DNA from 3 places in the Microbulbifer sp. JSM ZJ756 genome. Region 2 is predicted to be linked to each of the others. Evidence: predicted binding sites of a transcription regulator. Region 2 holds the regulator's gene; each other region holds the start of a gene.

Region 1 (7,589 bases), on a different contig from region 2:
ACCGGCCAGCGCTTCGGTGCCGCCCATGTGATTGATGTGCTGCGCGGCAGCAACAGCGAAAAAATTCACCGCTTTGATCACCACCAGCTCTCCACCTGGGGCATTGGCACGGAACTCAGCACTGCCGAGTGGCGCGGTGTTGTCCGCCAGTTGGTTGTACGCGGCTACCTGGAGGTGGACGGCGAGGCTTTTGGCGCCCTCAAGCTGACCCAGGCCTGTCGCCCGCTCCTGCGAGGTGAGGAAGAAATCCAGCTACGCAAACTGCCAGCCGCCGCCCGCCAGGGGCCCGGCGAACGCCGTACAACTTCTGCAACGGAAATCGACACCGCCGACCAACCGCTCTGGGAGGCCCTGCGTGCCTGCCGCAAACGCCTCGCCGACGAGCGGGGCGTTCCTCCTTACGTGGTATTCCACGACGCCACTCTGCGCGAAATGGTCGCAGCGAAACCTCAGAGCGAGGTCGAGTTGCTGGCAATCTCCGGCGTCGGCGACAGCAAGCTGGCCCGCTTTGGCGCCGACTTCCTCGAGGTGCTGCAGGGGTTTGCCCCCCAGCCCGCGCAATAACCACAGGTTCCCGCCACCGGGCCATGGGCACCGCAAACCCGTGCCGTTGCCGATCCGCAGCGGCACTCCTAAACTCGCTGCAGCACAAGCATAAATTGCTTCGGCGACCGATATAACACGACTCTGGTCCCCCTTTATCGCCCGCATTACCCCGGGCTCCAGTCGCGCTAGCCGGCCGCCCCTGCAAGCAGTATTCGAACACGGATATTTTGGAGGGAGCAGCACCATGGATAACATCACCCAGCTGATCAATGGCAATCGCACCCGCGGCACCGGGCGAGAGCAGGAACTTGTCGACCCATCCACCGGCGAGATAACGGCAACCGTCACCCTGGCAGACCGGCAAACTGTCGAACAGGCCATCAGCGCAGCACAGGCCGCATTTCCGCAGTGGCGCGATACCCCGCCGATCAAGCGGGCCCGGATCCTGTTTCGCCTCAAGGACCTGCTGGAGCAAAATGCCGACGAGATCTGCGCCTTGATTACCCGTGAACACGGCAAGGTACTGAACGATGCCATGGGCGAGCTGCAGCGCGGCATCGAAGTTGTGGAGTACGCGTGCGGCGCCCCCGGGCTGCTGAAAGGCGAACACAGCAGGAATGTCGGGCCGGCCATCGATTCATGGAGTGAATTCCAGCCCCTGGGTGTGTGTGCGGGGATTACACCATTCAACTTTCCCGCGATGCTGCCCCTGTGGATGTGGCCCATGGCAATTGCCTGTGGCAATACCTTTGTACTGAAACCCTCGGAGCGCGATCCCAGCGCCGCACTCCTGATCGCTGAACTCGGCCACCAGGCCGGCGTCCCGGCCGGTGTCCTGAATGTCGTCAACGGCGACCGTGAAGCCGTGGACACACTCCTGGCTGACCCGCGAGTGGACGCGGTAAGCTTTGTCGGGTCAACGCCGGTGGCCGAGTATGTCTACACCAGCGGCACCGCTCACCACAAGCGTGTACAGGCACTCGGCGGTGCCAAGAACCACGCCGTCGTCATGCCCGACGCGGATCTCGACAATGCCGCCAGTGCGCTCATGGGGGCTGCTTACGGTTCCAGCGGCGAACGCTGCATGGCGATTTCCGTGGTGGTGGCGGTGGGCGATGCCACCGCCGATGCCCTGGTAAGCAAGCTGCGCGACCAGATTGCCGGCCTGCGGCTCGGCGATGGCAGGGATAACGACAATGATATGGGCCCACTGGTAACCCGAGCCCACCTGGAGCGGGTACTGGGCTATATCGATCGCGGCATCGGGGAGGGAGCGGAACTGGTAGTGGATGGCCGCGACCGCAAAGTGAACGGTCTGGAGGGAGGTAACTACCTGGGCGCCTGCCTGTTCGACCGGGTACGCGAGGACATGGTGATACACCGGGAGGAGATCTTTGGCCCGGTACTTTGCGTGATGCGGGTGGCAACGCTACAAGAGGCCATGGATATCATCGATGCACACGAATATGGCAATGGCACCTGCCTGTTCACCCGGGACGGCGAGGCGGCCAGGTATTTCTCCGATCATATTCGTATCGGCATGGTGGGCATCAATGTGCCGCTGCCTGTCCCTGCTGCCTATCACAGCTTCGGCGGCTGGAAGCGGTCACTTTTCGGGGACCTGGGTACCTACGGTCCCGACTCGGTGCGCTTTTACACCCGGCGCAAGACAGTCACCCAGCGCTGGCCCGCTTCGGGACTGCGTGAGGGCGCACAATTCAGTTTTCCCAGTAACGGGTGAGTCACCAGGCTGTACCTGCGGTTTTTGGCCGCACAACGAAAAAAGGCGCCGAAGCGCCTTTTTCCGGATTGGGAGGCTACTCAGAACTTGTAGCCGATACCCAGGTTGAATACCCAGGGATCCACATCCAGGTCCGTTCTCACGGTGTTGTAGAACAACCGCTCGTTGTCCTGGTTATCCAGGCCGCGGACTGCATAACGCAAGCTCGAAGTGGTTTCCACATCGTGGTATTGCACTGCGGCATTGGCCAGCCAGTTGCTCTCGCGACCGAACATGATGTCGATACCGATCTGGCCAGCCCAGCCCCAGGTATCATCCACACTGACCCGGCCCGGGCCCACCGCATCGCCTACTTGGAACAGCAGTTCATTGACCGGCTCGCGTACGGTAACACTGTCAAAATCCGTGTAGACAGCACCGAAGCCGATGTAGGGCTGAACCCAGGACTCCTGGCATACGGGGAACCAGTTAACCATCAGGGTGCTGGAGGTCCGCTCCAGGCTGCCCAGGTTACGACGGTTGCCCTGCAGGTCCTCACGCTCCAGCAGTCCCAGCCGGCGGATTTCCAGGTCATGATCGGACTCGCCGACGTAGCCGTATTCCACTGAGAAGTGGTCAATCGGCATGAACATGGCACTCCACTGCCAGGTGGTGTTGTCATCCAGGTCGTATTTCAGGCCTGAATACTCCGGGAAAATGTCCGGGTTCCTCAGGTTGCTGGAAGTGGAATCCGGATCGACATAACCGGCACCCAGGCGAACCACTGCGGTACCGGCATGATAAATCGGTGCCGGTCCGGCGGGCGGTGCATAGCCGGACGGGCCGGCCACGGCCTGCTGCGCTCCAACGATGGCAGATACAGCAATAGCCAGAGGTGTCAGAATGCGCGTCATTTTCATAGGTCTTACTCCATTGATATTCGGCAAATTGAACAGCAATTAACCCAATCACTTTTCAGTCTAGACAGGCAAAGACACCCCTGTAGAAAAAACATCCAACTTCTCACCGCAAAAGTGGAACTTTTGCGTAATTCTGTCAGCAGAAGATTTCTTTTGGCGCGATAAATACTTTTAAGAAAATTCGTGCGCCAGAATAGAAAAATAAAATTGCGGCAACTTAATGATTTTCGCGTCAAATCTGGCGGGGCAAGTCCCGGAATGACTTCAGCATCCACGTCATCCGGAAGCAAAAGCGCGCCATGAGGTGGCGCGCCAGGAGGGACAGTAAATAATGATGGAAAACGGCTGCGGGCAATCGATCAGTGCTTCCCGCCGCCCAGGCACTGGGGGCTATCCGGTGCCCGTCCCTGCCATTCTTCGGGGCTGAAGATATGCAGGGCCAGGGCGTGCACCGGCCCCGCCATCTCGTCGGCCAGTACACCGTATACTCGCTGGTGCCGCTGCACCTTGCGCAGGCCCGCAAAAGCCTCGCTCACCAGCACCACGCGAAAATGCATTTCGGAGCCTGCTGGCACATTGTGCAGGTGGCTCTCACACTCCACCTCTATATGCTCGGGATCAAAAGCGGACAACAATTTGGTCTCAATTTGCCTGGCCAGGCTCATGCGTTACCTCCTCAATGCTGTACTCAGGAAACCGCGCGGCTCTTGCGCGCTTCCATGATAGTGTCGTAAGCCACGGTGACGCTCTTCATCTGGTCCTCGGCGTAGCGCATGAACTCCTCCGGCAGCCCCTTGGAGGCAATCTTGTCCGGGTGGAATTCCGCCGCCTTGCGCCGGTAGGCCAGCTTAAGGTCGCGGTCACTGGCATCTGGCGAGCAGCCCAGCACCGCATAGTGCTGCTCCAGGGTACCGGTGGCTGCGGGGCCGCGGCGACCGAACTCGCCCTGCATGGCGGCAAAGATGGAAGCGTGCAGGCCCAGGTACTCCGGTATGCGCCGCAGGATATCCTCTTCTGCTGCATGCAGTTCCCCATCTGCATGGGCAACGGCAAAGAGCAGGCGATAAACCATTTCGCGCATGGCCTGGTTGCGGACCAGTTGCTGGTATTGCTCGGCATAGTCGTAAATGCTGTAGCCATCGGACTTGGCGTTCTGGAAAATCTGGATCGCCTGTTTGCGATCCTCGGCGCCCAGGCGCAGGTTATTGGCAATGAACTCCTCGATCAGGTTGATCTCAGCCCGGCTCACCTGCCCATCGGCCTTGGCCATCTTGGCCAGCATGGAGAATACGGTAACGATAAACACCGCCTGGGCCCCGTCGCGCCCGAGTGCCGCATTGTGGCCAACCCGCTTGAGCCCGGACCCGAACGAACTGCCGACCCAGGCGCCCAGTGCGGCGCCAATGGGACCGCCAAACATTAACCCGATACCGGCCCCGATGCCGGCCCCAAGCCAGGACATATATGCTCCTCTCGGCGCCCCTTGGCACCCAGTCATGTATAAACAGGCGCCCATCATATCACGCGCCCCCCATATCCCGCTGCAGCCGGACTCCCCGGTCATTGCCCGTTCGGCACGGGTATCCACCCCCGGGCTCAAACGGCGTTAGTTGCCACCTGAGTTCGCCCGCGAACCTGTCACGGTCGCCACCGCTTGGTTACTGTTTCCCAACCCTACAACAACCGGGATTCGCAACATGGACTTGCGACATGAATACGGGTGGCCTTCGCCCCTGCCCCCCTCCCAACGGGTCGGCCCCGCTGCCACCCTCGCCCTAGCAGCCCTGCTACTCGTTGCAGGCTGTGGAGAGCGCAAGACCGAAAGGCCGGACAACGCCCCCCCTGCCCGGGCAAGCCAGGACGGTGATCAATGGCAACAGGTCGCCAGCGTACTGACGCATCCACGCTGCCTCAATTGCCACCAGGTCGAAATGCCTTTGCAGGGCGACGGTCGCCCGCATATCCCGCGGGTAGAACGCGGGCCGGACAATATGGGCGTTGCGGCCATGCGGTGCAGTAACTGTCACAAGTCTGGCAACAACCAGGCCTCGGGAGTTCCCGGCGCCCCCCACTGGTCCCTGGCGCCGGAGTCGATGAACTGGTCGGGCCTCTCGACGGCCGAGCTCTGCCAGCAGCTGCTTGATCCCAAGCGCAATGGTGGGCGGACCCCGGACGACCTGGCCAAGCATATGGGAGAGGACCCGCTGGTGCTGTGGGGCTGGCAGCCCGGTGCCGACCGCGAGCCGGTTCCAATCCAGCACGACAAGTTCATGGAGGTGTTCAGGGCCTGGGTGGCGGCCGGCACACCCTGCCCACAGCAAGAGCAAAGTGAGGACTCAGCATGATCAGTGTGGAGATCAACGGAGAGCAGCGGGAACTGGATGTGGATCCGCAGATGCCGCTGTTGTGGGCGCTACGGGATCACCTCGACCTGACAGGTACCAAGTTCGGTTGCGGGCGGGCCCTGTGCGGCGCCTGCACTGTGCACATCGACGGAGAGGCGGCGCGTTCCTGCTCGATCACGGTGGGTGATGTCGACGGCAAGAAAGTCACCACCATCGAGGGCGTGTCCGGTTCGGTGGCCGAGGCCGTGGTGGGTGCCTGGCGCGACCTGGACGTGGTCCAGTGCGGCTACTGCCAGTCCGGGCAAATTATGTCCGCCATAACCCTGCTGACCAAGAACCCCTCACCCACGGACGCGGATATCGACAGCAGTATGGTCGGCAATATCTGCCGCTGCGGAACCTATCAGCGCATCCGCGCAGCCATCCACCAGGGAGCCAAAAAAGCCGGGGGTGAGGCATGAACGATACCGACGCAGAAGCCGGACTCAGTTCCCCGTCGCGCCGCCGCTTCCTGCGGGGTTCGGCTGCGGCCACAGTATTCCTGCTCGCCTGCCATGTGCCCTTTTCACGCCGCGCACTGGCACAGCAGCCCACCAACAATGCGCCCCCGATCCATAAGCCCAACCTGTTTGTAAAAATCGATAGTGACAACTGGGTCACCGTGATCAGCAAGCACCTGGAAATGGGCCAGGGCGTCACCACCGGCCTGGCCACGCTGCTGGCAGAAGAGATGGAAGCCGACTGGTCGAAAATGCGCTTTGCTTTCGCACCAAACGACACCAGTGTCTACAACAATCTGGATTTCGGCCCGATGATGGGCACCGGCGGTTCCAGCTCCATGCACAACTCCTGGGAGCAGATGCGCATGGCCGGCGCTGCAGCGCGGGCCATGCTATTGGCCGCCGCTGCTGAAAAGTGGCGGGTGCCGGAGGCGGAGCTTAAAGCCGAGAACAGCACCATCACCCACAAATCTGGCAAAAGTGCCACCTTTGCCGAGCTGGGCCAGGAGGCAATGCAACAACCGGTCCCCGAAAAACCGGCACTCAAGGCGCCGGGGGACTGGAAGTTGATCGGCAAGCAACTGCCACGCATCGACTCCCGCGGCAAGACCGATGGCAGCGGCCAGTTCGGACTGGATGTACGCCGCCCGGGTATGCGCCGGGCGGTTATCGCGCGCCCGCCACTATTCGGCGCCACCCTGAAGAACTTCGATGCCAGTGCCAGCAAGAAAGTCCCCGGCGTCCGCGAGGTGGTAAAAGTCCCGGGCGGTGTTGCAGTGGTGGCTGAGGACACCTGGAGCGCTTTGCGTGGTCGCGATGCCCTGAAGGTCGAGTGGGACTCGGCAAATGCCGAGACCCGTTCCACCGACGAAATCCAGGCGGAATACGGCAAGCTCGCCGATGGCAAGGGGCTGGTGGCGGCCAACCGGGGCAATGCCACCGGCACACTTGCCAGCGCGGAGAAGAAAGTAAAGTCGGAGTATTTTTTCCCCTACCTTGCGCATGCGCCAATGGAGCCACTGAATGGGGTGCTGGAATTCGATGGCAACAAGGCCAAGCTCTGGGGCGGCAGCCAGCTGCAGACGATCGATACCAACGTGCTGGCCAAAACCCTGGGGATCGAGCCGGGAGCAGTAACAATACACACCACCCTGGGCGGTGGCAGTTTCGGTCGCCGCGGCACCGCAGTCGGTGACTGGGTCGCAGAGTTGGCTTCGATCAGTAAGGCGATAAAGGAAAAGACGCCGATTCAGCTTGTCTGGACCCGCGAGGACGATATCCAGGGCGGCTACTATCGGCCGATGGTACTCCACCGGGTGGAGGCCGGGATCGATAAAGATGGTAATATCGCCGGTTGGCAACACAAGATTGTCACCCAGTCGATCTTTGCCAGCACCGAGACTCCGTTCACGTCCTTCATGGTCAAGGATGGCGTGGACCACAGCAGTGTCGAGGGCGTGGCCGATACGCCCTACCAGATCGACAATTTTTCCGTCCTGTCATACAACGCGAAATCACCGGTCAGCGTCAACTGGTGGCGCTCGGTGGGTAATACCCA
Region 2 (7,589 bases):
CGTTCTCGACCACCTTTTTCTGGTACTGCTTGTACTCCGGGGTCATGGCCTCCTTGAAGGAGACTGCCTTGGCGGCGATCACGTGCATCAGCGGGCCGCCCTGGCCGCCCGGGAATACCGCGGAGTTCAGTTTCTTCTCGATCTCCTCGTTGGCCTTGGCCAGGATGATGCCGCCGCGCGGGCCGCGCAGGGTCTTGTGGGTGGTGGAGGTCACCACGTCGGCGTGGGGGATCGGTGACGGGTACTCACCCGCGGCCACCAGGCCGGCCACGTGGGCCATGTCCACCAGCAGGTAGGCACCCACCTTGTCGGCGATCTCGCGGAAACGCGCCCAGTCCATGACACGGCTGTAAGCGGAGAAACCGCCAACGATCATCTTCGGCTTGTGTTCCAGTGCCAGGCGCTCGACTTCCTCGTAGTCCACCTCGCCGGTTTCCGGGTTCAGGCCGTACTGCACCGCGTTGTAGATCTTGCCGGAGAAGTTCACCCGCGCGCCATGGGTCAGGTGACCGCCGTGGGCCAGGCTCATGCCCAGCACGGTGTCGCCCGGCGCGCACAGCGCCTGGTAAACCGCGGCGTTGGCCTGGGAACCGGAGTGCGGCTGCACGTTGGCGTAATCGGCACCAAACAGCTTCTTGGCGCGCTCGATCGCCAGCACTTCCACCTTGTCCACATACTCACAGCCGCCGTAGTAACGCTTGCCCGGGTAACCCTCGGCGTACTTGTTGGTCATGGTGCTGCCCTGCGCCTCCATCACCATCGGGCTGGTGTAGTTCTCGGAGGCGATCAGCTCGATATGCTCTTCCTGGCGGCGGTCCTCTTCCTGGATGGCTTCCCAGACTTCCGGGTCGTAAGAGGAGAGTGTGACTGATGGATCAAACATGGTTTTCCCTCAATAAATCGGGCTGTGGACGCTGCACCGATGGGCACAGGAGCCATTAGCACAACTGTAGAAAGGCGCGCATTGTACACCAAGGAAAAGTGGTCTGCGCCCCAATTTATGCGGCTTCGGGGAGGATAAACGGTGTTTTTGACCGGGGGGTCCGGCAGCTGGCATGCAGCGAGGGCTGGCAGGGATGGGCGCGGCCGTGGCCGGCCGCGCCGCGAAGGGGATCAGAAGGTCAGGATCATGGTGCCGGACCAGAAGTTCACGTCCTCTTCGATCATGGTGTACTCGAACTCGACATTGGTGTTCGGGCTCAGGTTCAGGCCGATACCACCACCGACGGAGATACCGGTGTCATCGCTGCTGTAGCCACCAACGCTCACGTCTTCGTAGATCAGGCCCAGGCGGCCCTTGAAGTAGACGTCGCCGAAGGAGCGGTAAGTGGCGTAACCACCCAGGGTCTGGATATCCACATCGATGTCGCGACCATCAAAGGCATCCGCCTCGCCGCTGATCAGGGAATCGGTGAACTCACCCTCGAAGCCCCAGCCGGAGGAGAAGGTGTAACCGCCGCGCAGGCCGAAGTTGATCGGGTCGTCAACGGTGTTCGCGTCAACGGTCATCAGGCCGGCAGTAGCGCCCCAGTAGCCGCCCTCGGCGTTCGCTGCAGAAGAACAAACCAGTGCCAGGGCCGCCAGGCCCGTCGCCAATTTACGCATAGGAAAAATCCCCAAATTGTTGTCTTGGTTAAATTTGCGCGGATTCTATCCGCCTTTCTCCGTTCCGGCCAGCTCCCTGTTCACAGTAAAAAAGTGAACAGGTCCCAGGACGGCAATAGACCCGGCTGTCGCAGTAATCGTTCCGCAGCTGCGGAAAAAAGTCACAATTCGCCTGATACCGACTCTGTCGGCACCATAAGCCACATACAGCGACATACTCACTGCTACATTAACTTGGCTCTGAGACTGTACCCGCCCCACGGGCGCAATCGCTGGACATGGCGCCGAAGCCTTCCACCACAGCATTATGAATAACGGTAATTAACAGAACCTGAACAGATCCTGACAATGACAATGCGCGACCCAATGCGTTAACGCCCCACTATCAAGCGACGGAGATAGCGATGGACAGCATCTTTGCACAACTGTGCCAGGACCACCGGAATATCCAGCAGGTGCTCGATGCCCTCGAACAGCTGCTGGCGGAAATGACGCGAGAGGACCGCGATCCGTCAACCCTCGACCTGATTATCGACGCACTGGATTACATCGCCATTTACCCGGAAAAGTGGCATCACCCGGTGGAGGATGTCACCTGCGAGATCCTGCTCGCCAAGCCGGGAGTGGAGCCGGAACCGATACTGCGCGCCCGGGAAGAACATCGCCGCCTGGCCCGGGAAACCCGCAAGATGAAAGAGTTGTTTTATGCCGTCGCCAACGATTGCGCGGTGGAACGGGACCACCTCTACGGCGCGGCGCGCCAGTACCTGGCCGCCCAGCGCTCCCATATCCTGATGGAAAACCATTGTGTATTCCCGCTGATGGAGCGTTACCTGGAACCGGAAGACTGGGAGCTGGTCCGCGCGCAACTCGGCGACCGCGAGGACCCGGTATTCGGGCCGGCAATGCGCGACCAGTACGATGCGGTACAGCGGTACGTCAGTAACAGCCAGCCGGCAACAGTGGCCTGAGCGGGCAGGAGTCCCCGGCGATATGCGGGGCAGGATTATTCAGGTGATCGCCGACCGGCGACCGATTTCACTTTCATCGTAGCCGCAGTGAGTGCCGGCCAGTTCGCTGAGCGCGATCAGGTCGAGCACTTCCACTTCGCGCCCGCTCACCCGGATCAGCCCGTCTTTCTGCAGGGCCCTGAACAGGCGGCTGACGGTTTCCGGTGTCAGCCCCAGGTAATTGGCGATATCCATACGGGGCATCGACAGCACAAAGCGGCTGGCGGAATAACCCCGGCGCGCATAGCGGCTGGAAATATTGACCAGCAGTGCCGCCAGGCGGGCATTGGCGGAACGCTTACCCAGTAACAGCAGGATCTCGTTTTCCTGCCGCAGCTCCTCGGAAAAAATACTGTAAATCTGCTGCTGCAATGCCGGCACCTGCTGCGCGAGGGACTCCAGCTGGCCAAACGGCAGCACACAGACACTGCTGTCTTCCAGCGCCTCGGCGTAACTGGGATGGGCACGGCTGCTGTAGGCATCCAGCCCCAGCAATTCACCCGGCAGGGCAAAGTGGGTCACCTGGGTGTCACCATCAGAGGCGATTACCGCGGTCTTGAAACTGCCGGAGCGGATTGCATAGAGGTTGTGGAACGGATCGCCGCTGCGGTAGAGGTTCTCCCCTGCCTTGACCAGCCGCTTGTTGCGTGTCACCTGCTCGAGGCGGTCGATATCCGCCTCCGGCAGGCCGGCGGGCAGGCACAGGCGACGAACCGAGCAATCGCTGCATTGCACTGCGTGGCGGCTGTCTGTCATGGGATGCTCCGGGCTGGTTGCGATAGCGGCATTGTACTCCCTCGGAAACCTGTCGTCGCGGTCACTGGCCAGCTAGCCAGCTGGTCGCAAACACTTTTTCAGAGCACACGCGAGTAGCGCGACTCGCCAGCCGTCGCATGCAGGTAAGCATCGAAAGCCGCGGCAATATTGCGGGTGAACCAGCGGCCGCGCCCGGTGATTTCCAGCGACCGGTCATCCTCGCGCAGCAGGCCATCGGCAATCAATGGCTGCAACCGCTCCAGTTCCGCGGCAAAGGCCTCCCCGAACGGCGCGCCGGCGCGCCGGGCAACATCCTCCTTGTCCACGCGCATACGGCACATCAGCTCCATGATCACATACTGGCGCAACCGGTCATCTGTCGACATGGCCCAGCCGCGGAAGCCGGCAAAGCCACGCTCGCGGATCGACTCGACATATTCCTTCAGCCGATGCTGGTTCTGCCAGTAGCCGCCGGCGCTGTAACTGATCGCCGAGGCCCCCAGACCGATCAGGGCATCTGCCGGCATTAACGTATAGCCCTGGAAGTTACGCTGCAGCGTGCCCTCTCTGGCCGCGCGGGCCAGCTCATCGCCGGGCAGGGCAAAGTGGTCCATGCCCAGGAATTCGTAACCCGCCGCGCCCAGCTGTTCCACCGCGGCCAGTTGCATGGCGATCTTCTCCGCCGGCGCCGGCATGGCATCGCTGTCGATCAGGCGCTGGGCCTTGAACCGCTGCGGCAGGTGGGCGTAGTGATAGAGCGCGATCCGGTCCGGCGCCAGCTGTGCCACGCGGCCGATGGTCTGCTCCAGGGTGGCCACCGTCTGGTGCGGTAACCCATAGACCAGGTCATAGGAGATCGAGCGGAAGCCCCGCTCCCGTGCTGCACGGGTAATCTGCTCCACTGCCTCCGCATCACAGATACGGTTAATGGCCCGCTGAACAACCGGGTTGAAGTCCTGGATACCCAGGCTCAGGCGGTTGAAGCCCAGCTCCCGCAGGGTATCCAGGGTCTCCAGCCGGAAGGTACGGGGATCCGCCTCCACACTGTACTCGCTGGCGTCGTCGCGGCGGAGGTCAAAGATCTCCCCCAGGCCCTCCACCAGCCGACACAGGTCCGAGTCGGTCAGGAATGTGGGCGTGCCACCGCCCAGGTGCAACTGCACCACCGGCACCCGCGCCACCCGCTCCCGGTACCAGCGCGCTTCCTCCAGCACCCGGTCCAGGTAACTGGAGGCCAGGCCGTACTGGTTGGTAATCACCTTGTTGCAGGCACAGAAGTAACATAGCGAGTGACAGAACGGGATATGCACATAGAGCGACAGGCTGTCGATATCCCGCAGTGACGCCCACGGCTCCATGCCCTCCCCCAGCGGCACGAAGCGGTCGGCCGTGGGATAGGAAGTGTAGCGCGGGCAGGGGCCGCTATAGCGGGACAGTAGTTCCGCCGAAAGGGCCGAATCGGGTTGTTGGTACGACGCGATCATAATGCTTCACCCAGTAAAGGCGCCGGCCGCAGCCGGCTCACGTTCAGTCCGAGTAGCCAGGGGCCTGCAGGCCTCAGAATCGGTAACCCAGCCCGGCGACGGTGACCAGTGGGTCGAACTCCACATCTGCCTCGATGTTGCCGAGGCCGGGCACCCGGACGCTGGCCTCGGTATCGATATCCATCCACCAGACACTCAGGTTCAACAGCCAGCGGCGATCCTGGCCGAAGGCAAAATCCACGCCGGCTTCCGCGGCGACACCCACGGAATTCTTCAGCGACAAGTCGGCACTGCCGGTTGCGCCCAGGTCTGCGAACAGGCGATCGGCCGCCCCGTCCACCTGCTCGTCGAAGAACGCCGTGTAGTTCACCCCGAGCCCCAGGTAGGGCTGCACCACCTCTCCCGCCACCCGGGGATACCACTGCAGCAGCAGTGTGGGCGGCAGGTGGCGGGTCTCGCCGAGGGCGAAGGTCTCTCCCAGCCCCTCGACAGCAAGGTCGTGACTGAACGGTGAGGACGCCACCAGTTCCAGGCCCCATGTATCGGTGAGCATATAAGTGGCAGTCAGGCCCAGTGCCGTGCCGTCCTCGACGTCTGCAGCAGTGCCGGCGAGCTCCGTGCCGGACAGGGACAGCGCACTCGAGCTGACATCCGGGCTGACCGTGGCCGCACCACTGCGGACGATGACCTCACCGGGCTGGTAGGCCACGGCTTGCAGGGAAACGAGAAGGCCGGCAACAGCGGCAAATACTTTCATTCGGGTTCTCCATACCTTTGTCTTAAAGCCCACCCGCACGAGAACATCCTGTTATTGGTTTTGTTACTGCCAGCATGCGAGCGGGACGAGCGCAGGTTAACCAAATGGAAAGAGGGGCAATTGATGTAAATCAATCGGGCGGGTTTATGACTGGCGGGCAATCGACGGGGAGAGTCTTCTGGTGGCCACTAGCGCTTTCCGGGCCGCGTCCCCTGCCGCCGGGGCTCTCTTCCAGTTTCCCCGGTGCCCGTCGGCGCAGATCTACACCGCAAAGCGCCGGCCACTTGATTCAGGTCAAGGCCGCATTGCCGTGGGGCTTCAATACTGGGAACCAGAAACTGACCCGGGGATGGAGACCACCATGCACAATCTCTACCGCCAGCTTTGCCGCGATCACCGCAACATGCAGCAGCTGCTGGATGCCTTCGACCAGCTGCTGGCCGACTTTGCCCGGCAGGAGCGCGACCCGGGAACCCTGGGGCTGATCCTCGACGCACTGGACTACATCAGTGTGTACCCCGACCGCTGGCATCACCCGGTGGAGGACCTGGCCATGGAGCGCCTGCGCGCGAAACCCGGTGCCAGCCTGGCCCCGGTTGAAACAACCCTGTCGGAGCACCGGGCCATTACCGCCGCCACCCGCCACATGAGCACCCTCTTCTACGCCATTGCCAACGATGCAGCCGTGGAACGCAACCAGCTGTTCCGGTCCGTGCGGGAATACCTGCAACTGCAGCGACAGCATATGGAAAGGGAAAACCGGGAGATCTTCCCGCAGTTCGAGCAACTGCTGACCCGGGAAGACTGGCAGGCCATAGAGCAACAACTGCAGTGCCAGCGGGATCCCCTGTTCAATGCGGAAATCCGCAACCTGTATGAGTCCCTGCAGCACTACCTTGCCAGCCTGCAGTTCGATGCCTGCGTCGGCGCCTGAATCACAAAATCACTGTACCGGGGAAAGTTTGGGGAGAGTTTAATGAAAGATTTCCAGCGCCATGGCCTGTCCGTGGGGATAGAACGGGTAGACTCGGAGTTTTTCCTGCATATCCGGGTTTCGGGCGAACTGACCCACTGGGACTACGAGATCATCACGCCGCTGCTGGAGCAGGCTCTGGACTCGGTGGCACACCCGAATGTAAAGGCACTGGTGGATATCCGGGAGCTGAGCGGGTGGGAATGGCGCGCGGCCTGGGATGACCTGAGACTGGGACTGCGCCACGGCAATGAATTCTCGCAGGTGGCCCTGCTCGGTAACGGCAACTGGCAGGAGCTGGCCACACGGGTCGCCAACTGGTTTACCGGCGCGGAACTGCGCTACTTCCGCAGCGAGGGCGCTGCCCTGGCGTGGCTGACAGGCACCCGGGGAGAGGCAACCGGGCACCGCGCCCTCGCCTGAGCGCCGGCCCGCGCAATAGCCGCCTTCAGTCGCCAGCCGGCCGGCGGAACATATTCTGGATGCTGGAGAAATCCAGCATCCGGTTCGACGGGTCACCACCGTGCAGCTGGTACAGGTTTTTCGCCAGCGCTCCCAGGGGCGTCGAGGAAGCGCTGCCGGCGGCTGTGTCCATCGCCAGCCCCAGGTCCTTCAGCATCAGCTGCACAGAGAACCCTCCCTCATAATCCCGCGATGCCGGGACTCCCTCCATCACGCCCGGATACGGGTTGTATTTTTCCAGTGACCAGTTGCCGCCGGAACTGGCACGCATGATGTCGGACAGCACCTTCGGGTCCAGGCCATTATCCACCCCCATCTGCAGGGCCTCGGCGGTGCCAATCATATGGATCGCCAGCAACATGTTATTGCAGATTTTCGCCACCTGGCCGGACCCCGCCGGCCCGGCGTGGAAGACATTTGCCCCCATGGCTTCCAGCAGGGGCCGCGCCGCGTCCACCGCAGAGGCATCGCCACCGCACATAAATGACAGGGTCCCCGCCTCCGCCGCGGCGGTGCCACCGGATACCGGCGCCTCGATGGCC
Region 3 (7,589 bases), on a different contig from region 2:
GCCGCACCCAGCAGGGCCACGACGCTGGTGGTATTCACCCCGAAGCGCCCCAGCACCATCAGCAGGCCGATAATGTACACGGTCCATGCGGCCATATTGGCGAGCACGGGGATCAGCAGCGCATCCAGCTTACCGCTCAGGCGCTTTACGCCCCGGCGCGCGAGCCGGGCGGCGATCGCGGTGGCGACCAGGATCAGGATCGCCGCGCCGAGATTCAGTGCCAGCGCCATCAGCTGCGGCCAGTACTCTTCCAGCAGTGCGTTGAAGTCCATCAGTCTCTCCCTGGATAAGTATTCAAGAAAAGGAGCATACGTTAATCGGTGCAGTCACTGCACGCCCGCGTTATGCCCCCTGGCCTACAGCAGGCCCTTACGCCGCGCCTCGTCGAGGCAGGGCTGGCGCGCGGGGCAGCCCAGCAGGTGATCATTAACCATACCCGTGGCCTGCATATGGGCGTACATGATGGTGGAACCAACAAAACTGAAGCCGGCCTTTTTCAGGGCCCTGCTCATGGCATCGGACTCCGGCGTGGTGGCTGGCACCTCGGCCAGGGTGCGAAAATCATTGACGATCACACGCCCATCGGTGAACTGCCAGAGGAATTCCGACAGGGTGGTACCGCACTCGTGCAGCTCCAGGTAAGCCCGGGCATTCTTCACCGCTGCCTCCACCTTGCGCCGGTTGCGGATAATGCCCGGGTCCTGCAGCAGTTGCTCGATTTTCCTGTCGGTATAGCGGGCAATCTTCCCCGCATCGAAACCGTCAAACGCCGCACGGTAATTCTCCCGCTTGTTCAGCACGGTGATCCAGGATAACCCCGCCTGCGCGCCCTCGAGGATCAGGAACTCGAACAGCAGCTGGTCATCGACGACCGGGCGCCCCCATTCCTCATCGTGGTACCTCTGGTACAGGGGTGTGGAAAGGCACCAGTCACAGCGTTGGTCTTGCATGGTTCTACTGTCTCAAAAAAGCGCGTTTGCCGGGACCGGGTTTTGTGAATCCAGGCCAACGCGGGTTCGCGGCCATGGCCCGCCGCTGCAATTACGCGTGATCTATGGATTTACTGCGCACCGGTGAAGAAGTAGTGCTGGATCAGCTGCAATACCAACAGCGTCATCACCAGGATAAAGACAATATTATTGCGATTCATAAATTACCCCTTGTTGGAGTTGCAGCAGCCCCTGCTCAACGAGCCAGTCGCGACTCTCGGCCAGCATCTGCCCCAGTTCGACATCAGTGGTGTAGCCCAGTTCGCGCCGCGCCCTGTCACTGCTGGCGACCACACGACGGGTCAGCATTGCCGCCTTTTCCGGTGTCACCGCCGGCTCGCGCCTGGTGATGCGCGAAACCCAGTCGTTGCAGCGGGCCAGCGCGCGGATTGCCAGGGCCGGTGTGGTGCGCCGCGGTTCCGGCTTGCCCACCAGCCGCGCAATCTGGCCAAAGAATTCCAGGAAGGTCGCATCGGTGCCGGCGAGGATATAGTTCTCACCACAGCGGCCGCGGTGCCAGGCGCTGATATGCGCTCGCGCCACCTCGCCCGCGTAGCAGAAGGAACCCGCACCCGGCGGCACCCCCGGCAACCGGTCCTGCGCGATCATGAAGAAAGTCTGTGCCCAGCTGCTGGTGTCGTACTTACCGACGATACCGCAGGGGTTCAGGAAGAGCGCATCCAGTCCACGACCGATTTCCTCACGCACCACCTGCTCGGCCCGCTTCTTGGTATACGGGTAGTGATGGCGCGGGTCATCCGCCAGCTGCGGGCTCGCCTCGGTGATTTTCTCGCGGTGGTAGCCATAGGCGGAAATGGAGCTGGTCACCACCATACGGCCCACTCCCTTCTCCCGCGCCACCCGGGCGATGTTGGCCGACCCCACCACATTGTCCCGCCATTGCTGTGCGTTGCCACCCCGCCACATATTGGTATTGGCGGCCACATGGAATAGCGCGTCGATCCCCGCCGGTACCGCCGCGCGCAGGGAGTCGATGTCCCCCAGGGCGGCCGGCACCAGTGTGACCCCGGCCCGCTCGACCAACCGGGTGTCAGAGCCTTCCCGATGCATCGCCGTCACCTGCCAGCCATCGGCCAGTAACTGTTCGACCAGGTTGGCACCGAGGAAGCCGGTACCCCCGGTGACAAAGGCATGCAGGCCTTGCTCTTTATTATTCACTTGCACTCCAGGATTGCCGGCAACTCGCCGCTGCCGTTCAGTAGCATTCGGGTGGCCAGTGCCACCACACTCCTATTTCAAGTTTGCACATACCCTGCTTGCGGTTTTGCCCGCGCAGGCAGTCGTTTAATCTATGGTATTTCCCCAACCCGATCCACAGCACCAGGAGAAGCGAGCAATGAAGGGCCTGATCCAACGGGTAAGCCATGCGAGAGTCGAAGTCGGCGGCGAGGTGGTGGGGGCTATCGATCGCGGCCTGCTGCTGTTGCTGGGCGTGGAGGGACGGGATGACCGGGCCAGTGCCGACAAGCTGTTGCACAAGGTGTTGCATTACCGCGTATTCGGCGATGACGAGGGCCGCATGAACCTGAACGTACAGCAGGCCGGCGGAGGGCTGCTGGTGGTAAGCCAGTTCACCCTGGTGGCCGAGACGGCAAAGGGGCTGCGGCCCAGCTTCAGCCGCGGTGCCAGTCCACAGCAGGCAGAGGAGCTGTACGACTACTTCGTCGGGCGGGCCCGCGACCAGTTGGCGCCGGTGTCCAGCGGTGTGTTCGCCGCCGACATGCAGGTCTCGCTGTTGAACGATGGCCCGGTGACGTTCCTGCTGGAGACCTGAGCGGCGGCGTCCAGCGCATCCAGCTCCCGCTCCCGCTCCTCCTTGTCCCGCTCGCCCAGTCGCTCGGTGGCCTCGTAGAATGCCTCCCAGCTGCCGGAGCGCCGGTACAGCTCCTCGAACGCCGGCACCCGCGACTGGTATTCCGCCGCCAGCGCCAGGGTGGCGTTGTTGGTCTTGTCGATATAGGCCTGGTAAAGCGCGGGATTGGGCCAGTCCGCTGACATTTCCCGGTAGCAGGCACGCAGCTGCGCCAGCACGGCCTCCTTGCGGGTGCGCATGGTGCCCTTGGCCAGGCCCGACTCGTACAGATCTTCCAGCTGTTTGCGGGCGGTGGTCATCAGCTGGCGTACTGCCTGCGCCTGGGCGGTGCGGTCCGGGGCCGGGCCGGTCAGGCCCTGGCGCCGGCGCCAGTCCGGCAGTGCCAGGCGGGAGACGGCAGTGGCAAAGCTCTCGTTGAACTTCGTATCGTTGGCGATATAGACCCGCCGGTGAGCCAGCTCGTGGAACAGCAGCCCCGCCAGGCGATCCTCGGGCCATTTGACGAAGCTCGACAGCACCGGGTCGTCGAACCAGCCCAGCGTGCTGTAGGCGGGCACCGGGCCCAGGTACACGTCATACCCCTCATTGCTCAGCTGCTTCCCCTTGGCGACGGCATCTTCCTTGTCGAAATAACCGCGGTAGCTGGCGCAGCCGGCAATGGGGTAACACCAGCGCTTGGGATCCAGGGAGAACTCCGGCGCCGCCAGTACGTTCCACAGCGGGTAGTCACTGTCGAGCTTGACGTAGTCCCCGTAGGCGCCCCCCACCGGCAGCCCCAGCTCGCCGCTGGCGTACCAGCGGATCGACTGCACCAGCCGCAGCCGCTGCTGCAGTGTGGCATCGGTATCACCGGCGTCGATCACCCGCTCGAGGGGCTCGCGTGCGGCGAGGATGCCCAGCTGCCCCACGGCCGCCTGGGTGTAATAGGACGCGGTCTCGCAACCGGCCAGCGGCAGGGAAAACACAAACAACGCCAGCAACGCCGGCACAACCCGGCGGCGAAACGGTAGCCCCGGAATACGGGGCCGTTGGCGCGGCAGCCTGATGTACACTCACTAATACCCGATTTAGTTCTGGTTTCCGTCGTTCCTGACCGAGGACAGAGGCATGGAGCCCGTCGCCGCGGTACTGACAGTTTTCGGCATCGTATTCGCCGCCCTGGCCTGGCTGCGCCTGCTGGCAGTGAGCTTCCGCGCGCACCCGGCAATGGGCTTTATCGCGGTATTACTGCCGCCGCTGGCGTTGCTGTGCCTGGTCCCCCGCTGGCGCCAGGAGCGCGAGCTGTTCCTGCTGGCACTGGCGGCGCTGGTCTTCTCCAGCATAGCCACTGTTTTCTGATCACTTCCGGCTGCAGGCCCCGCCAAACCGGCCCCGCCCTTGATCCAGGTCAATAGAACTCCTCCGCCGCCGCATAAACTGGCCACCAGTCAGATGTGATAGCGAGGAACCAGAAATGGACGCACTGATCGACCTGTTCACCAGCTTTTCCGGCCTGCTGAGCCTGGGCATTATCGGCTTTATCCTGCTTATGGGCGCCTTTATCACCCGCATGGCACTGCGCAATATGAACGAGGGCAAGTGAGCCGGGAGACACCGCGGGGGCGGTAATTGCGTCGCCGGTGGAATTTTTCCGGATTCACAGGCTCAAAGTCAGCGTTGTTGAATTCGGAAGTGTCTCTTATGAACCGCGCAATCGCCGCCATGTCAGCCTGTCTCACCCTGCTTGTGGGCGCCTGTGACCGCGGATCCCATATCATGAGGGGCGAGGTCGACTCGCTCACGTACCTCTGTGACCAGGGCGCGGAGCTCGCGGTGCGCTACCTGACCCCTTCACAGGGCCCGGCCACAGCAACCCTCACTTACGACAACAAGCTGATTACCATGCACCAGGAGCCCGCGGCCTCCGGAGTGCTGTTCGTGGCCGACAAGGGCTATCCGGACTACCGCTGGCACACCAAGGGACAGGAGGGCATGCTGGTGCTCTACTCCTCCAACGACAAGGACGGCAATGTCCTGCTGGGTGGCTGCACCACCCCCGACTGAACGCCGCGCACCGTCAGTGGCCACAGGCGTACTCACGCGCCGACTCACCGACAAAATAACCCCGCCACAGGAATCTCAGTGACTGTTCTATCACCTCGGCATCACGCATGATCGCGCCGTGGGTCAGCGGCACCACGTAAAACGCGCACATCCCCTCCACCTTCGCACTCTCCACACGGATACGGCCATCATCCGGGCCCTCGAGGATCGCCGAGGCGAACGGGTTGAGGCTGCGATCGCCGGTGATCACCCCCAACTCGAAGCGTACCGGGCCCATCTGCAGCGGCAGGCTGTTGTCGCCGGTGCCCATCTGCCGGCCCGCGGGACCGTTCACATCCTTGATCCAGGGAATATGGTCCAGCCAGTCACCCACGCGGCTGCCCTGGTTGGGTGGCGCCAGCATCACCACACGGTCGATACCGGAGACGGGCCGGTCCTGGAAGTAATAGCGGACCAGCAGTCCGCCCATGGAGTGGGTGACGAAGTTCACCGGCGCCGCCCCCGCCTGCCGGCACTGCGCCAGCCCCTCATCCACGGCGGTGGCGGCCAGTTCCTGGATCGGCTTCTGTCGCGACGGGTAGCCGATATTGACCACGTGAAAACCGGCCTCACCGAGGCGCTGCGCCAGCGGCACCATACTGCTGGCGTCCTTGGTCAGGCCGTGCAGCAGGATCACGCATTCCTGCCCCGCCAGTGCCGGGCGCCAGGACAGCACGAGGGCCAGCGCAAGCAGGAGAACAATAAGTGGGGAGCGGGGGGCAGCGCGGGCTGCCCCGGCGGGAACACGGGTGTTGGCGTGGCCCGCCTCAGGCATGCTCTTCCCGGTCACGGGCCTTGATCCAGCGGCCGAAGAAGATGCCTACCTCGAACAGCAGCCACATGGGCACCGCCAGCAGTGACTGGGAGATGACATCCGGCGGGGTCAACAGCATCCCGACCAGGAAGCAGCCGACAATCACATAGGGCCGCTTACTGGCCAGGGTTTTGGCGTCCACCGCGCCGCTCCAGATCAGCAGCAGGGTGGCGATGGGAATCTCGAATGCGAAGCCGAAGGCGAAAAACAGTTTCAGCACCAGGTCCAGGTATGCGCGTATATCCGGCATTACCTTGATGTCGGCGTGCGCGGAGCTGACAAAGAAATCGAACAGGATCGGGAACACCACGTAATAGGCGAAAGCCATGCCGGCGTAGAACAGCACGATACTGCTCACCAGCAGCGGCACGGCCAGGCGCTTCTCGTTTTTGTACAGGCCCGGCGCGATGAAGGCCCAGGCCTGGTACAGCACAAACGGCACCGAGATAAAAAACGCCAGCACAAACGTGGTCTTGAAAGGTGTCAGGAAGGTGGACGTGACCTCGGTGGCAATCATGCCAGCACCGCCCTCGGTGAGGCGCGCCTGCAGCGGCTCGGCCACGTAATCGTAGATCTCCGCGGCGAAGGGCACCATACAGGCGAATAACACCACCACCACCATGAAGACTTTCAGCAGGCGGTCGCGCAGCTCGATCAGGTGGTCGATAAAAGGCTGGTTCTGTTGCTCGCTCATGAATGGTTATCTTTACCCTTGCCCTTGGCGGCTTCCGCTTCTGCAGCGGCTTCCTCCGCCGCTTCCTGCTCCAGCCTGGCCAGGTTGTCCGGGTGGTCCTCGACCAGGTCCGGATCGCCATAATCGTGCCAGTGCTCGGGGTACTCCGGGTCCTGCAGGTCCTCGGCGTCCTCGTCCTGCTCGGGCAGGTAGTCTTCCGCGTCCGCGCTGGGATGGGCCGGATCGTGCGCTGCCGGCTCCCCGTGCCGGGTGCCTTCCGCCGCGGGTTCTGCCGCAATATCGCCGGCAATGGATTCGGCCGGCTCGGCGATGGCCTGCTCTACCTCGCGACGGCTCTCCTCCAGCTCGCGCATGATGCGCTCGTTGTGCAGCTCGCGGCGGATTTCATCGGCGCCCACCTCGCGCTCCAGCTCGTCCTTGGCGCTCTGCAGCGTGCGCTTGAAGCCCGACCACCAGCGCGCGGTGGTGCGCACCGCATCCGGCAGGCGCTCGGGTCCCACTACCAGCAAGCCCACAACGCCCACCAGCAGGAGTTCAAAGAAGCCGATATCAAACACGCGCCGGCGCTCCCGTTACTTGTGCTGGGATTGGTTGTCTTTGTCCTTGACGGATTCACCGGTGGTGGAGGGCTTCTTCTCGTCCTCACCCAGGCGACCGGGCTCCCCGGTCTCGTCCTCGAACTCCTCGTCCTTCTTGTCCTCGTCCTTGATCGCCTTCTTGAAGCCCTTGATGGCCCCGCCCAGGTCACCGCCGAGGTTTTTCAGGCGCTTGGTGCCGAACAGCAGCAACACGATTACCAGAACAATCAGCAACTGCCAGATACTAATACCGCCAAAACCCATAACTTTCTCCTGATAATCACTTTGCAACCGGGCCAGGTGTTCCGGTGCGGGTTTTTGTGGTGGGCGGCGCCATCGCCGCCCCTTTGCTTATTCTATTCCCTGCGCATCCAGATGGGTTGTCCCGGTTATGGCTGCGCGCCCCGTGCGGCCTTCTCCTCCAGCCCCGAGAGGCCGAACCGCCGCGCGAGCTCGCGCAGCACATCCCGGGAATCCGCGCCCAGGTGCGACAGCATCACCAGGGAATGGAACCACAGGTCGGCAGTCTCGGCGATCATTGCCTCGCGATCGCCGCCATGCTCCGCATCCTTGGCGGCCAGGATCACCTCGGTGGCTT

The links. Region 2 encodes FNR, which switches genes on or off when oxygen is low (the NO sensors DNR and NnrR bind a similar motif). Its sites were predicted from a motif close to TTGATNNNNATCAA; they were not measured.
Region 1: a site for FNR is predicted at 3,200-3,213, ahead of ACH6CX_RS03860 (OmpW family protein). Genes of this name have one in related genera too.
Region 3: a site for FNR is predicted at 4,201-4,214, ahead of ACH6CX_RS12070 (DUF3149 domain-containing protein). Genes of this name have one in related genera too.

Annotation. Positions count from the first base shown of each region.
Region 1 is NZ_JBISER010000001.1:844,810-852,398, forward strand. It holds gene recQ (DNA helicase RecQ) at 1-564, shown strand, start outside; gene ACH6CX_RS03855 (CoA-acylating methylmalonate-semialdehyde dehydrogenase) at 791-2,287, shown strand; gene ACH6CX_RS03860 (OmpW family protein) at 2,368-3,186, opposite strand; gene ACH6CX_RS03865 (BolA family transcriptional regulator) at 3,546-3,851, opposite strand; gene djlA (co-chaperone DjlA) at 3,875-4,648, opposite strand; gene ACH6CX_RS03875 (hypothetical protein) at 4,884-5,531, shown strand; gene ACH6CX_RS03880 ((2Fe-2S)-binding protein) at 5,528-5,992, shown strand; gene ACH6CX_RS03885 (xanthine dehydrogenase family protein molybdopterin-binding subunit) at 5,989-7,589, shown strand, end outside.
Region 2 is NZ_JBISER010000004.1:227,723-235,311, forward strand. It holds gene glyA (serine hydroxymethyltransferase) at 1-883, opposite strand, end outside; gene ACH6CX_RS09125 (outer membrane beta-barrel protein) at 1,114-1,605, opposite strand; gene ACH6CX_RS09130 (hemerythrin domain-containing protein) at 2,010-2,576, shown strand; gene fnr (fumarate/nitrate reduction transcriptional regulator Fnr) at 2,616-3,371, opposite strand; gene hemN (oxygen-independent coproporphyrinogen III oxidase) at 3,470-4,855, opposite strand; gene ACH6CX_RS09145 (OmpW family protein) at 4,929-5,612, opposite strand; gene ACH6CX_RS09150 (hemerythrin domain-containing protein) at 5,974-6,546, shown strand; gene ACH6CX_RS09155 (STAS/SEC14 domain-containing protein) at 6,589-7,008, shown strand; gene mmsB (3-hydroxyisobutyrate dehydrogenase) at 7,034-7,589, opposite strand, start outside.
Region 3 is NZ_JBISER010000007.1:7,733-15,321, reverse strand. It holds gene ACH6CX_RS12100 (mechanosensitive ion channel family protein) at 1-272, opposite strand, end outside; gene ACH6CX_RS12095 (DNA-3-methyladenine glycosylase I) at 357-950, opposite strand; gene ACH6CX_RS12090 (SDR family oxidoreductase) at 1,137-2,168, opposite strand; gene dtd (D-aminoacyl-tRNA deacylase) at 2,347-2,784, shown strand; gene ACH6CX_RS12080 (aminopeptidase) at 2,667-3,875, opposite strand; gene ACH6CX_RS12075 (hypothetical protein) at 3,931-4,161, shown strand; gene ACH6CX_RS12070 (DUF3149 domain-containing protein) at 4,277-4,405, shown strand; gene ACH6CX_RS12065 (MliC family protein) at 4,504-4,866, shown strand; gene ACH6CX_RS12060 (triacylglycerol lipase) at 4,880-5,680, opposite strand; gene tatC (twin-arginine translocase subunit TatC) at 5,673-6,413, opposite strand; gene tatB (Sec-independent protein translocase protein TatB) at 6,410-6,970, opposite strand; gene tatA (twin-arginine translocase TatA/TatE family subunit) at 6,986-7,255, opposite strand; gene ACH6CX_RS12040 (phosphoribosyl-ATP diphosphatase) at 7,381-7,589, opposite strand, start outside.